2 regions of the uncultured Mailhella sp. genome follow, and region 1 is predicted to be linked to the other one. Evidence: predicted binding sites of a transcription regulator. Region 1 holds the regulator's gene; the other holds the start of a gene.
What was found. Region 1 encodes sigma-54, which starts transcription at its own class of promoters, with help from an activator protein. Its sites were predicted from a motif close to CTGGCACGGNNNNTGCTT; they were not measured.

Region 2: ABGT79_RS10005 (glutamine synthetase III) is a predicted target of sigma-54. The motif match lies at 3,249-3,266, and genes of this name have one in related genera.

What each region holds. Positions count from the first base shown of each region.
Region 1 covers NZ_OZ007001.1:716,506-723,917, reverse strand. Annotated here, with positions in the region: gene ABGT79_RS02825 (hypothetical protein) at 1-1,255, opposite strand, end outside; gene ABGT79_RS02820 (DUF262 domain-containing protein) at 1,237-1,686, opposite strand; gene rpoN (RNA polymerase factor sigma-54) at 2,080-3,522, opposite strand; gene glmM (phosphoglucosamine mutase) at 3,606-4,958, opposite strand; gene ABGT79_RS02805 (hypothetical protein) at 4,961-6,313, opposite strand; gene cdaA (diadenylate cyclase CdaA) at 6,297-7,046, opposite strand; gene folP (dihydropteroate synthase) at 7,048-7,412, opposite strand, start outside.
Region 2 covers NZ_OZ007001.1:2,391,169-2,398,580, reverse strand. Annotated here, with positions in the region: gene ABGT79_RS10020 (aryl-sulfate sulfotransferase) at 1-1,048, shown strand, start outside; gene ABGT79_RS10015 (glycine zipper domain-containing protein) at 1,676-2,002, opposite strand; gene ABGT79_RS10010 (hypothetical protein) at 2,269-2,478, shown strand; gene ABGT79_RS10005 (glutamine synthetase III) at 3,317-5,431, shown strand; gene ABGT79_RS10000 (glutamate synthase) at 5,610-6,716, shown strand; gene ABGT79_RS09995 (glutamate synthase-related protein) at 6,704-7,412, shown strand, end outside.

The DNA of each region.
Region 1 (7,412 bases):
CCTGCCGCATCATGTTGAGCAGCCTTGTCCTTTTGACGGCGAAAATGGCGTTGTTCAGGCGGGAATTGCTTCCGCCGTCCAGAAGGGCGAGATTCCCCAGCGTGTGCGTTCGCTCGTCGCTGTCTCCCGAAACGCGGCGCAGGAACTGCATAACGGCGTTGTACAGCGCATCGAAGTCCTCCATGTTTTTCTTTTCGTCGTCTTTTTTCAGAAAGGCCGAACAGGATGCCGCAAGCGCGCTTTTTTTCTCCTGGAATTCGTCGTCGCTCATGTGCTTTTCTTCTTTCGTCAGCGCGTCTGGAGACATCTGACGCAGCTCGTCGAGGTGATCCCTCACCCAGTTGGTCTGATCGCGTACATTCGTCAGGCTCTCGACGTTCTGCGCCTGAATGTGTTCCAGACTCCAGCTCTGCCGTCGATGCTCTCCGAAGGGGAAGCGGCGGCCCTTTTCGCGCGAGAGTTCGACGTTGAAGAGAAAGAGCAGCCGTCGAATGAGGTCGTAATCACTGTCGTAGCGCAGCGCGTGCAGATCGGGCAGGGCGTTGCCGCCGAACATGACCGTCCGTATTTCTTCCAGCAGCTTTTTGCGGAAGATCGACTTTCTGTTTTCCCGCGCCAGGGCAAGCAGGTGTTGCAGACAGGGGACGGCGCTGCCGTGCCTGACCGCTTTACTGATGAGGCAGCCCGTCCAGTGATAGAGGTCGTTGTCTTCATGCCAGAAGCGCAGAAGCTGCCAGCTCAGCACCACGTCGTGCCATACGCTGCGGGCGCGCTCTCCCTGTTTCAGTCTCTCGCTCATGCGCCGGAAGGAAAACTGATCGTCGGGATCGCCGTGCGGCCGCCCGGTGACGATATCCAAAAGAAAGCCCATGCGGGGAGCGCCGGAATCGTCGCCGTCGAGGCCGAGAAAGTCCCGGAACGACGGTTCGTGCAGCGAGCGTTCCATGTCGTCCCAAAGACTGCCGAGCAGAATTTGAGACCTGCCGGCAAAAAGTCCGGACGCATGAGGTTTGTCGGCTCCCGGATGCCCGTCCTCTCGCCCCGCGCGACTGATGAGAAGCGCCCGGCAGAGTTCCGCGCCGGTCAGGGGAATGCGGCCCATGTTCAGGCGGGCGAAGCGCTGCTCCGTGCTTCCTTCCTCTCCCGTCACGTCGTACCAGAGCACGCGTACGCGCCGGGAAAACGCTTCGTACAGCGCTTCGCCGGGCGCGTGTTCGCGGAAGAACGCCGTCACGCTCAGGCATGCCCGGGCCATGTAATGGAAGTCGGGATTTTTTCCAGATTCCTTCTGCCCCTCCGCACTTTCCGCCCACTCTGGTTCCCGGGCAAGACGACGCAGAAATTCACCGCTTTTTTCCCGGTTTTCGTAGCGTATCCTGAAGGAAAGGCGCTGCTCCTGTTCAGGGCGCGGCAAAGGACGGCGTCCATGAGAAAAATGGTGGTGAGCCTCTGCTGACCGTCGATGAGCTCCCAGCTCTCGGAACCGTCTTTTTGTTTCAGGCTTTTGACGATGACGGGCTGCAGAAAATAGGACTCGTGTTCTTTGCCGCTTTTGGCAAAGTCCGCAATGTCCTGTAAAAGCGCGTCCACATGCGTGTCCGTCCAGCGGTAGCCGCGCTGATAGCTTTTGACGAGGAAGGTTTTGTTTTTCAGGGCTTCTTCCAGGGAAAGGACGGCGTCATCCATGTGTACGTTCCCAGAGGCGGGCGGGCAAGATTACGATTTGCGGAAAGGAGGAAGGGACGGAATTTTTGAACGATGCTAGCACCTGGGACTTGCAGGTTCAAGGGCCCCTGGGCGCAACGAGAGTTTTTTCGTGTCGGCAAGAGGCAAAAAGCGGCCGTGAATCAGAGAAAGGGGCGTTTTCATGTTTCGCGGCTCTGCGTGCGCCAAGTGCTGCCGGAAGCGTGAAAAAAAACGCGCCCTCGTGTCGGAAACACGGGGCGCGCCATGCCTTCTGCCTTTTTGAGCCGTAGAAGCGACGGCCCCTGGAGGGCGAAAGTTGAAAACGGAAATCGTGCCGCGATTGTTCCGCACCGGACGGGATGGGGCGACGCTGGTGACGTTCGCGGGCGACTTTTACAGATGCTTCTTTCTGCGCGACGATGACGGAATGCCGAGTTCTTCGCGGTACTTGGCCACGGTGCGGCGGGCGATTTTGACGCCGAGGCCCTCGTTGAGGCGGGAGCTGATGTCTTCATCGGACAGGGGATGGGACTGGTCTTCGCCGTCGATGAGGGCGCGGATGCGGGCCTTGACGCTTTCGGAGCCCACCTGACTGCCGTCGCTGGAGGAGAGGGCGCTGTTGAAAAAGTATTTGAGCTCGAAGATGCCGTGGGGGGTGCCCACATACTTGTTGGTGGTGATGCGGCTTATGCTGGATTCGCTGCGGCCGATGTCTTCGGCGATGTCCTTGAGCACCAGAGGCTTGAGCTTGTACACGCCGTATTCAAAGAAGTCGTGCTGATGCTTCACGATGCTTTCCATCACCTGATAGAGGGTGCGCTGCCGCTCTTCGAGGCTGCGGATGATCCACACGGCCGAGCGCAGTCGGTCGTTCATGTAGTCCTTTTCCTCGCTGGAGCGGTTTTTCTCGGCGAGCTCTTCGGAGAGGGGGGAAAGCTGGAGGTGGGGCAGGTCTTCGTCGTTCATGAGGATGACGAATTCTCCGTTCACCTTGCGCACGAAGATGTCGGGGCTGACGTAGCAGGGCGTGCTGCTGCCGAGGCTGCCGCCGGGGCGGGGTTCCAGGCTCTGGATGATGCCTATGTATTCCTTGAGGGTGTCGAGGTCGATGTGAAAATGGCGCAACAGCGGCTTATAGCGCTGTTTTTCAAGGTCTTCGAGGTGATTTTGAACGAGATCGACGAGGATGGGGTCACGATCGTCGCGTCGGGCGTGCAGCTGGATGAGCAGACATTCGGAAAGGGAACGCGCGGCCACGCCGACGGGATCGAAATTCTGGATGGCGGAGAGCACGGGCGGCACTTCGGAGGGATCCGCGCCGGCGAGGGAGGCGATTTCTTCGTCGGTGGCGGTGAGGTAGCCGGTTTCGTCGAGGTTGCCGATGATGCACTCGCCGATGGACTTCTGTTTTTCGGTGAGGGGGGAGAGCAGAAGCTGTCCCATGAGATGGGCTTCGAGGTTGGGTTCGGCGGAGTGGCAGGCTTCGAGGGGATTGCCGTCCTCTTCGGCGGCCTCGAATTCCTGCTGAGCCACGCGCGACTGACTGGAAAATTCGCCGAGATATTCTTCCCATTCGGCGCTGCGGGCCACTTCTTCCTGAGGCCAGGGGCTGTCCTGTTCGGCGCTTTTGCGGGAATCGGCCGCGGCGTCGGGAGCGGAGGAGGCGGCGTTGTCGGTTTCGCGCTCCTCAAGGAAGGGATTTTCCAGCAGTTCCCGCTGCACCGCTTCCACCAGTTCCTGACGGGAGAACAGAAGCAGGGAAATGGCCTGCTTGAGCATGGGCGTCATGTGGAGCTGCTGGCTCAGTTTGAACTGCTGTTTGATTTCAAAGGCCATAATTTCTCCTGGTGACGGTTGAAAGGGGAGGCACGGTCGACAAAAACGCGGCACGGAGCGGTAATTCCGTGCCGCGACAGGTTTCAGCGGAGTTCTTCGGAAGCCACGTCGGCCAGACGGCGGACGGCGCGACGCACGAAGTCTTCGTCTTCGCCTTCCACCATGACGCGGCAGAGGTTTTCGGTGCCGGAGTAGCGCAGCAGCACGCGGCCGTGAGTGCCGAGCTTTTCTTCGATGTCCTTCTGGGCGGCCATGAGCTTTTCGCACTTTTCAAAGGGAATCTTGCGGGAAATGCTCACGTTGATGAGCTTTTGCGGATAGAGCTTGAGACGGTCGGCCAGTTCGGAGAGGGGACGTCCGGTTTCGCGCATGATGCGCAGAATCTGGAGAGCGGCGAGCAGACCGTCGCCGGTGGTGCCGTATTCGCGGAAAATGAGGTGTCCCGACTGTTCGCCGCCGAGCATGGCGTTGTGCTGACGCATGGCTTCGATGACGTAGCGGTCGCCCACCTTGGTGCGCAGGAGCTGGCCGCCGCGTTCCTTCATGAACACTTCGAGGGCCATGTTGCTCATGACAGTGCCCACGAGAATGTTCTTGTTGAGCTTGCCCTTTTTCATGAGGTCGTCGGCGCAGATGGCCATGATCTGATCGCCGTCGAGCAGACGTCCCTTTTCATCGACCACGAGGAGGCGGTCGGCGTCGCCGTCGAGGGCGAGACCGACGTCGGCGCGCACTTCGCGCACCTTGGCCTGAAGGTTTTCGGGATGGAGCGAGCCGCACTGATAGTTGATGTTCAAACCGTCGGGCGAGGTGCCGAGGCGGAAGACTTCGGCGCCGAGTTCCTCAAGGGCGAGGGGTGCGACCTTGTAGTTGGCGCCGTTGGCGCAGTCGATGACCACGCGCAGGCCGTCGAGGGTGAGCTGCTGGGGAAAGCTGCTCTTGAGATACACGATGTAGCGGCCCGAGGCGTCCACGATGCGGTAGGCGCGGCCCACCTTGTTGGAGGCGGGGTAGTCCCATTCGTAGTCCTTGTCGAGGATGAGCTCGGACATCTTGTCTTCGACCTCGTCGGGAAGCTTGAAGCCTTCGCGGTCGAAGAACTTGATGCCGTTGTCGTGATAGGGATTGTGCGAGGCGGAAATGACCACGCCGAAGTCGGCGCGCATGTTGCGGGTGAGGAAGGCGATGGCGGGAGTGGGCAGGGGGCCCACCTGATACACGTCCATGCCGGAGGCGCACAGGCCCGCGGTGAGCGCGGATTCAAACATGTAGCCGGAGAGACGGGTGTCCTTGCCGATGATGACCTTGCGGCGGCATTCGTCGGAGCGGAACACGGTGCCGGCGGCGAGGCCGAGGCGCAGGGCCATTTCGGCCGTGAGAGGATAGGTGTTGACCCGGCCGCGCAGGCCGTCGGTGCCAAAAAGACGTTCAGACATGGCTAATCCTGTGTTTCGATGGGTGCTTTGGGAGCAGTTGTTCCGCCGTGGCCGCCGACGCTGACGGAGGTCGCGGCGTTCGCGGTTCCGGCCGTGGAGGCGGAAGCGGCGGGCGCGGCGACTTTTGTCGGAGCGACTTTTGCCGGTACGGCGATGCTTGCCGGAGCGGCGACCTTGGCGGGCACGGTCACCTTGGCGGGAGCGGAGTCTGTTCCGGACGCGGGGGGCTGATCGGCGGGCTTGTCGTCGCCGGAGAGGGCGGGCGGCACTTTGAGGTCGTTGGGCTGAGGCATGGAGGCCGAAGGCAGCACGACGTCGCTCAGCGAAAAGTTTCCGGACACCCGCTGATCGGGCAGTTTCATGCCGAAGGTGTTGGTCGGCAGGGTGAATATGCTTTCGGCCGGGGCCCAGTTGTGGCTTTCCGCGCCGATGTCGGTGCGGCTGAAGAGCATGACGGTGGGCGGTTCGATGGAAATGAGGCCCGCGCCCGAGGGAAGCATGACTATGGGGGTGACTTCCGCGCTGTCGCCGGGAGTGAAGTCGGCGGGCTGGCGCACGATGACGCGCACGGCGTCGAGGTAGTCGCGGTCTTCCACGAGGGCTTCGGGCACGGAGATTTCCACGCTGGCCTGATCGGGACGCACGCTGTAGCCTTCGTCGTCGTTGTCGAGCTGGATTTCCCGCGAGAGGGTGACGTTCTGGGTCTTGAGGTCGAGCGAGTAGCGCAGTGTGGTCACGGGCGGGGTGATTTCCACCTGCGGCGGGGCCACGATGGCCACGTTGGCCTCATGGGGGCCTTCGCTGGCGTTCTTGGTGGGATCGTACACCACGATGAGCCGGTCGAGGGAGTTGACCTGAGTTTCCGGGCCCTTCACCGTGACGAAGGACGGCTCAAGAATGGCGTGGGAAATAAGGTAGGGCGAATCCGCCGGCAGGGGCAGCATCTTGTTTTCGAGCGGCACTACGCGTTCGGTGAGGGCGTCGGCCTCAAGCACGAGTCTGCTCGGCATGATTTCGAGTATTTCAAAGGCCTTGAAGTCGGGCATGGAATCCACGGCCAGGGGCAGGGCGGTGGCGCCGCGCTGCACGCCGGAAAGATCCACGGTATAGACGAGGTCGCGCGAATGCAGATTGCGCAGAAGTTCGGCGGAACCGCGCAGGCGCACGGAAATGTGATTGACCATGCCCTCGCGGATGATGAGTCCGTCGGGCAGGCCGCGGTATTCCACGCGCAGTTCGACCTGCGTTTCCACGTGATCGCGACCGACGACGAGATACCACAGCCCCGTGGCGATGACGAGGGAGAGCAGTACGGAAAGAACGGTCTGCAACCGGCTGTTATTGATTGAGGACATTGGCCAGTATCCGTTCCAGGCGTTCTTGATTCAGGGGATTGGAGAGGTGGCCGTCCTGGGCTAGGGTCACTTCTCCGCGTTCTTCCGATACCACGATGGAGATGGCGTCGCTCACTTCGGTGATGCCGATGGCGGCCCGGTGACGGGTGCCGAAGTGCTGACGGGCGACGTTGGCGAGCGGCAGCACGCAGCCTGCCGCGGTAATGCGGTCGTTGTGGCCTATGATGACGGCGCCGTCGTGGAGCGCCGTGTTGGGAAAGAAGATGGTGGCGAGCAGATCCTGCGAAACCACGGCGTCGATGGTGACGCCCTTTTCGGTCATGTCGCCGAGGGCGACGTTGCGTTCGATGACGATGATGGCTCCGATGCGGCGGGCGGCGAGAGCGCAGGCGGTGCGGCTCACGGTGCTTATCATTTCCGTGCGCACGTTGGCCTTGCGCCGGAAAAGATGTCGGAAGTTCATGTTGGAGAGAGCCTGGCGGATGTCCTGATGGAACAGGATGACCACCACGAGGAACAGGGAGCTGAACACGTTCTGGAGCAGCCACACGAGGGTGAACAGGCCGAGGAACTGGGCGGCCGCGAACAGGGCGAGCAGCAGGAGCAGGCCGTTCAGGGCGGCCATGGCGCGCGTGCCCCGCACGAAGCGGATGCCGTAGTAGCAGAGAATGGCTACTATGAGAATGTCCAGCAGGTCTCGCCAGCCGAATGTCAACTGTCCCAGTGCGAACATGTCAGTCTTTCCAGGGGGTGAAGTGTTCCGCGAGGGTGAGGGCTCGCCGGGCGGAGGCCACGTCGTGAACGCGGTGATGGAAGACGCCGCGCGCGGCGAGCAGCGCCGTGCAGACGCTGGTGGCTTCTATGCGTCTTGTCACGTCGAGGCCGAGCAGGTCGCCGAAGATGCTCTTGTTGGAAACGCCGAGCAGCACGGGACGCCCCAGGGCGAGGAGTCTTTCGATGCCGGCGAGTATCTGACAGTTGTGTTCCGCGGTTTTGCCGAAGCCTATGCCCGGATCGAGCATGATGTTTTCTTCGGGCAGACCGGCCTTGACGAGGGCGGTCATGCGCGCTTCGAGGAAGGCGATGACCTCGTCGAGCA
Region 2 (7,412 bases), 1.7 Mb from region 1:
CGCCCACGACTGGTTCCACAACAACGCCCTGTGGTACAACGACAAGAACAAGACCATCACCATTTCCGGCCGCCATCAGGACGCCATCGTCAACTTCGACTACGAAACCAGCAAGCTCAACTGGATCATCGGCGACCCCGAAACCTGGCCCGAAGACATGCAGAAGTACTTCTTCAAGCCCGTGGGCGACGTGAAAAACTTCGACTGGCAGTATGAACAGCACGCCTGCGTGGTCTGCCCCGACGGCGACATCATGTGCTTCGACAACGGTCAGTACCGCTCCAAGGTGAAGGAACGCTACATCCGCAACCGCGACAACTTCTCCCGCGGCGTGCGCTACCGCATCGACACCGACAAGATGGAAATCGAACAGGTGTGGCAGTACGGCAAGGAACTCGGCCAGACCTTCTTCTCCCCCTACATCTGCAACGTGGAATACTACGACGAAGGCCACTACCTCATCCATTCCGGCGGCATCGGCTGGAAGGACGGCTACGCCTCCGACAAGCTCGGCGCCTTCATCAATCCCAAGAAGGAACCCGGCACCGACATCTGCGCCAAGACCGTGGAACAGAAGGACGGCGTGGTTATGTACTCCATGGAAGTGGACGGCAACTTCTACCGCGCTGAAAAGCTCTTCCCCTACCACGACGGCGACAACGCCGCCTTCGGCGAGGGCAAGCTCCTCGGCCACCTCGACGTGACCCCCACCTTCGACACCATCCCCGACGTGCCCGAATCCAATGAAGTCATCGACTCCTGGCATCAGGTCAACATCGAGGAAGATGAAGACCGCATCGTCTTCCACGGCCGCTTCGCCCGCGGCTCTCTGGTCATGGTGCTGCTCGAAGGCGAAAAGGAAACCCGCGGCTACTTCATCAACACCGCCGCTTCCTACCACCTCGCCATGTGCTCCGGCGCCTACCTCGAAGACGACGACCGCGTCATCAAGCAGAACATCAGCAAGGAAGGCCTCTCCGGCAAGTACGACATCAAGATTCTCGTCGAAGACACCAAGTACCAGACCGGCGTCTCCCTCTTCTGCTAACCCCCTGTAAACAAAGCTGCCGCACACGCGGCAGCCCCGCTGCGCCGAGCCCTCACTTTCCCCCTCGGCGCAGCTTTTTTTAAAGGAAGAGAGGGGGAGAGATGAGCGGGGGGAAGGAGAAAACCCTTTTGAAAAAGGGCTTTTCTCCTTCCCCCCGCGCCCCCCCTCCTCTTTCCGAAAACTTTTATCAGGGGGGGCGAAGAACTGATTGGAGCAATAGTTGCCGTCGGCAGGGTCCGCGGCAATGCGCCGGAAGCGAAGGCTTGCCGGGCTTACGAATGGTTCCGCCGCAGGTGAGATGCTGGAAAAGAGGAAGGAAGAGGGAGAGTTTGACCGAGGAATGAAGCCCCTTTTGAAAAAGGGCTTTTCTCCTTCCCCCCGCGCCCCCATCCTCTTTCCGAAAACTTTTATCAGGGGGGGCTGGCGAATAACAGACTGAAGCAATAGTTGCTGTCGGCAGAGTCCGCGGCAATGCGCCGGAAGCGAAGGCTTGCCGGGAATCCGAATGGTTTCTTTTTTTGGGGGAGCACATCCATAAAAAAGAGGCTCCGGGGAAAAACGGAACCTCTCTGAACATCCTGACAGGGGATCTCTGACGCCGGGCGGGTCGTCCGCGCAAGGTCGCAGCTACAAGGCAAAGAGCTTTCCGCATTTGCGGCAGCGGTACAGATGTCGATTGTATTTGTTGTCCATGGCATGTCCGGCCCTGTTGCCGAGCGCCGCGCCCGAAACGCCCCCGGTCACGGCTCCCACAAGTCCCCCGGCAAGCGCGCCGATGGCCGATCCTATCACCGGGAACACGGAACCTATGGCGGCCCCGGCCGCCGCTCCGGCGCTGATGCCCGACACGCCGGCCGCAGCGCCGCCTACGCCGCCCGCCGTGGTGCCGAGCACCCGGTAACGGTTATCCTTGCACACATCGGAACTCTTGCAGCGCGGACAGCGAACAGTCATGGCGACACCTCGAATTCATGGTCTGGCTGCATGGTACGAGAAAAAAAAACGTTCAGCAAGGATTCCTTCTCCCCCCCGCATATTATCAAAGAATGCGCCGCGTTGCCGCATCCATCGTGCTCCGTCGCCAGATGCCAAAACGCTCCCCGCACAGACCGCACAGGCAGAAAGCGCAGAGGGAAAACAGGAGCGTCTCGCCCGGCATCCGCCCTGCCGGGGCTCATTGCCATGAGGCGGTCCAAAAGGCGCGGCTCTTCTCCTACGTCATGTCCGAGCTGAGCGGCAACGGCTTCGCCTCCCGCCTGCAACGTCGTCGAACGGCAACATTAAAAGATGAAGGAGCGAATGCCTTTCCTGACGCGCCGGGAAAAAGTTTCCTCCAGCCGAACATCAAAAAGGGAGACGGCCTGTTCCTCGCCTTCTTCTCAGCTCCGGCTATGGGGCTATGCGGTCCGACTCGTCCCCTCCTGCCATAAAAGTTTCGGCTTCACTATGCCCTTGCTCCGGTCTGATTCCCCCTTGCGCCGGGTTCTCGACGTCGCGACGTCCCTGTCCGGCATCTCTCCCCTGTCCCGTCAGGATGCCCGCTTCGCCCTGACGCACCGCTCCGGCCCCTCCTGTTTCCGTCACCGGAGGCCCGCCCTGCCGAACATCCTCAAACTGTGCAGGCCGCGGCCTGCCCCTTTCTTGCCCCTTTCCGTCGATCACGGCCCGGCATCACCCATGTCCTTCCCTCAGCGGCGGGCCGCCTCTCTTCCGTCTTCCCCTCGGCTCGGCCGACACGTCGCGCCGTCCTTTTTCTGTTCCGCCCCCAGAGAAGGAAACATTTCTGTCGTCTCCGGCCGAAGGTGTTGCCATTCGCCTTTATTATCAATAAGTTAGTAGTAAATCCGACAAAAAGTTCCCTCTTTTTCCTCAAGAATTCAAAATCCCCGCAACGACAAAAGAGGAAACATTTTCTACTTTAATGTAGAAAAATACCCTTCTCTCCCCCGTGTTCCGCGACGGCATCAGAATGGTCTGCCTTAAATCCACTAAAATGTAGATTTTTTCATTTTTTGTGCTAACTTTCGGAAATCTCATGCTTTTAATGGAACATTCCTGAAAAGTGTTACATTTTTGTCCAATTTTAACCGGGGTAATTTTCTACTTTTTAGTCGAAAATGATATTTCGCTCGCAACTTCACATTGGAATGAAAAAATTTAATTCTTTTATTTTCAGTATGTTAAATAAAAATAATCAACCTTGGCACGCTTCTTGCTTTAACAGTAGCAGAAAAAGCAATGAAGCCTTTCCACAAGGAGTTAACAAACATGTCAAGTTCCACCCCGCAAAGGCATGACGACGAATATTTCGGCTGTGACGTGTTCACTCTCGACACCATGTGCCGGCATCTGCCCCACGACGTGTATGTGAACCTCGAACAGACCATCCTCAACGGCACCCGCCTCGATCCCGCCATCGCCGGCACCGTGGCCAACGCCATGAAGGACTGGGCCGTTTCCCGCGGCGCCACTCATTACACTCACTGGTTCCATCCCCTCACCGGGCTCACCGCGGAAAAGCACGACGCCTTCCTCCAGCCCGTTGACGGCAAGATGATCAGCTCCTTCTCGGGAAAAACCCTGCTCTCCGGCGAGCCCGACGCTTCCAGCTTCCCTTCCGGCGGCCTGCGTTCCACCTTCGAGGCCCGCGGCTACACCGCCTGGGACCCCACCTCTCCGGTCTTCCTCATCGGTCACACGCTGCACATTCCCACCATGTTCTATTCCTACACGGGCGAAGCGCTTGACCGCAAGGTTCCGCTGCTGCGTTCCGCTTCCGCCGTGTCCCGTCAGGCGCTGCGCATTCTGCGTCTGTTCGGCAACACCCGCGCCACCCATGTCGACGCTCAGGTCGGCCCGGAACAGGAATACTTCCTCGTGGACAAGGCCCTTGCCGCCAAGCGTCCCGACCTCATCATGACCGGCCGCACCCTGTACGGCGCCACCACCCCCAAGGGTCAGGAAATGGAAGACCACTATTTCGGCGCCATTCCCTCCCGCGTCATGGCCTTCATGGAAGACCTTGAACACACGCTGTACCGTCTCGGCATTCCCGCCCAGACCCGTCACAACGAAGTGGCTCCCGCCCAGTTCGAGCTTGCGCCTCTCTATGAAAAGGTGAACATCGCCACCGACCACAACATGCTGGTCATGAACCTCATGCGCCACATCGCGCCCCGCCACGGCTTCATGTGCCTGCTGCACGAAAAGCCCTTTGAAGGCGTGAACGGTTCCGGCAAGCACAACAACTGGTCGCTTTCCGACTCCGAAGGCAACAACCTGCTCAAGCCCGGCGACACTCCGCAGGACAACGCGCAGTTCCTGGTCTTCCTCGCCGCCGTGCTGCGCGCCGTGCACAAGCACTCCGCCGTGCTGCGTCTCGGCACCATCGGCGCGGGCAACGATCACAGACTCGGCGCCAACGAAGCGCCGCCGGCCATCATCTCCGTGTACCTCGGCGATCAGCTGGCCGAAGTGGTCCGTTCCTTCACCGGCGACGGCTCCTGCACCAAGAAGGCCAAGCCTACGCTGAACATCGGCGTGGACGTGCTGCCTCCCATGCCCTGCGACTACTCCGACCGCAACAGAACCAGCCCCTTCGCCTTCACGGGCAACAAGTTTGAATTCCGCGCCGTGGGCTCCTCGCAGTCCATCGCTCCGGCCAACATCGCCATCAACGCGGCCGTGGCCTGCGCCCTTGAAGACATCGCCGACCGCCTCGAAGCCGACGTCGCTTCCGGCAAGGATCTGAACAGCGCCGTGCAGAGCCTGCTCACCGACCTGTTCACCGAACACGCCCCCATCGTGTTCAACGGCAACGGCTACACCGAAGAATGGCCCGTGGAAGCCGCAAAGCGCGGTCTGCCCAACTACGCCAACACCGTGGAAGCCCTCGAACACTACAGCGATCCCGACGTGCTCTCCACCTTCTCCAGCCAGGGCATTCTCACCGAACGCGAATGCCTCTCCCGCCAGGAGATTCTGTTCGAGAACTACGCCAAGACCATCGGCATCGAAGCCGCCACGGCCAGCCGCATGGGCCGCACGCTCATCGTTCCCGCGGCCATGAAGGCGCAGAGCGCCGCCGCCGAAATGCTGAACCGCACCCGCACCGCCATGGGCAAGGCTCCCGCCGCGGAAACCGAATATCTCGACATGCTCGCCTCCTCCACCGAGAGCCTCATGCTCGCCCTGCGCAAGCTTGACGAAAAACGCATGGTGCTCGCCGACACCGCCGAGGCGGAAAAGGCTGCGGTCATCGCCCGCGACGAGGTGCTCCCCGCCATGAACGAATGCCGCGCCTATGCCGACAAGCTGGAATCCATCATGGCCGGTTCCGACTGGCCCATGCCCAGCTACGCCGAACTTATGTGGACCCATTGATAGGAAAGCCGCGGAAGCGGACAGGCTTCCGCGCCTTCTCCGTCTCTCTCAAAAAGAGCCATTCCGCAGGGGCAGGCCACAGCATGGTCTGCCCCTCTCAAGCGGATGGCGCAGTACAAATACGCATCGCAGGCCGTTATCGTTCCGGCAGACGGCCAGGGATATTGAGGACAACAACATGTGCAGAATAGGGTCGATAAAGAGCTTAACGCCCATCGGGCCGCGCAAAGCGCTCGAACTCATGCTTCCCCAGCAGGAAGGGTATGACAACTCCGGCTTCGCCATGGTCATGCAGGACCTGGCCGGGCCCTTCGCCGAATGGAAAGACAGGCCTCTGCTCTCTGCGGCCTGCTCCCGGGAAGGCATGCGCGCCGTGGACGACTACATGGCCGAGCATCATTTCTCCCTGCTTTTCAGCTGGACTCCCAAGTACGACGCGCGTCCCGGGCTGGACATCCGCCCCATGGAACGCTACCTCTTCCGCGTGTACGACTATCCGCCGCACTACCGCTACAGCAGCGACGAGGAAAAGTCCGCCCTTCTGCTCGACACCCGCCTCGCCCTGCGCGCCATGCTGGAAAAGGACAATGAAGGCTTCGTCTATTCCTTCTGGCCCGACACCCTCACCCTCAAGGAAATAGGCGATCCGCGCGACATCGCCACCTATTTCCGCCTCTGGGACGATTCCTGCCCGCTGCTCGCGAGGAACATCGTCACCCAGTGCCGCCAGAACACCAACTACGACATCGTGCGCTACGCGGCCCATCCGTTCTTCCTTCAGGGCTACACCCTCTGCGCCAACGGCGAAAACACCTTCTACACCAAGAACAGGGAATTTCAGAAGTCGCTGCACCGCGGCTACACCGGCTTTGAATCCGACTCGCAGTGCCTGCTCTACAGCCTTCACTACGTGCTGCACGAGCTCAAGTGGCCCATCGAGTACTACAAGCACGTCATCACGCCCCTGCCCTTCGCCGAAATCGACAAGCGCGAAGACGCGGAAGTGCTGCGCATCATCCGCGAGACGCTCGCCCATCTTGAAATCAACGGGCCGAACGCCATCATCGCCATGCTTCCCGACGGCCGCATGATGACCTGCTGCGACTCCAAGAAACTGCGTCCCGTGGTGGTCGGCCGCACCAAGGACATGCTCGCCATCTCCTCCGAAGTGTGCGGTCTCAACGCCGTCATGCCCGACCGCGACGTTTCCACAGACATTTATCCCGGCGAGAGGGAAACCATCGTCGTCGACAACGACCTGAGGGTGCGCATATGCAAACAGTAAAGGCTCTCGACAACTGCACGGACGATCTGCGCTGGATCATCCGCTACGATCCCACCCGCTGCACCATGTGCGGCAGCTGCGTGGCCCAGTGCATGCAGAACGCCATCGAAGTCCGCATGATGCGTCAGGACCTCACGGTTTCGGAAAAGCCCTGGCCCGATCCGGAAAAGAAGCATCTTGCACGGCCCGTCATCCGCCAGAAGACCGACCTTGCCCATCTGTGCGTGGGCTGCGGCTTCTGCGCCAAGGTCTGCCCCAACGACGCCATTCATCCCGAACGCAACCCCGATCAGCGCATTCCGGTGATCGCCCGCGTGAACGGCCCCATCCGCCGCGGCGGACGCACCAACCTGAACACGCAGCGCACCCTCGACGCCATCGTGGTGGGCCGCATCAGCCAGATGACCGACCCCGCCCTCGACTCCGAACGTCACACCTTCGACATGCGCGCTCCGCTGGGCCGCGTGCTGCCCTCCCGCGACCTCGCCACAGAACTTCAGGTGCGCGACGGCAAGCTCGTGAAGACCGGTCACACCCCGCCCGTGAACTGGATCTATCCGCTCATCTTCAGCGACATGTCCATCGGCGCGCTCTCCACCCGCGCCTGGGAAGCCATCGCCATGGCCGCCGCCTACCTCAACGAGGAATGCGGACTGCCCGTGCGCATGAGCTCCGGCGAAGGCGGCATGCCCGTCA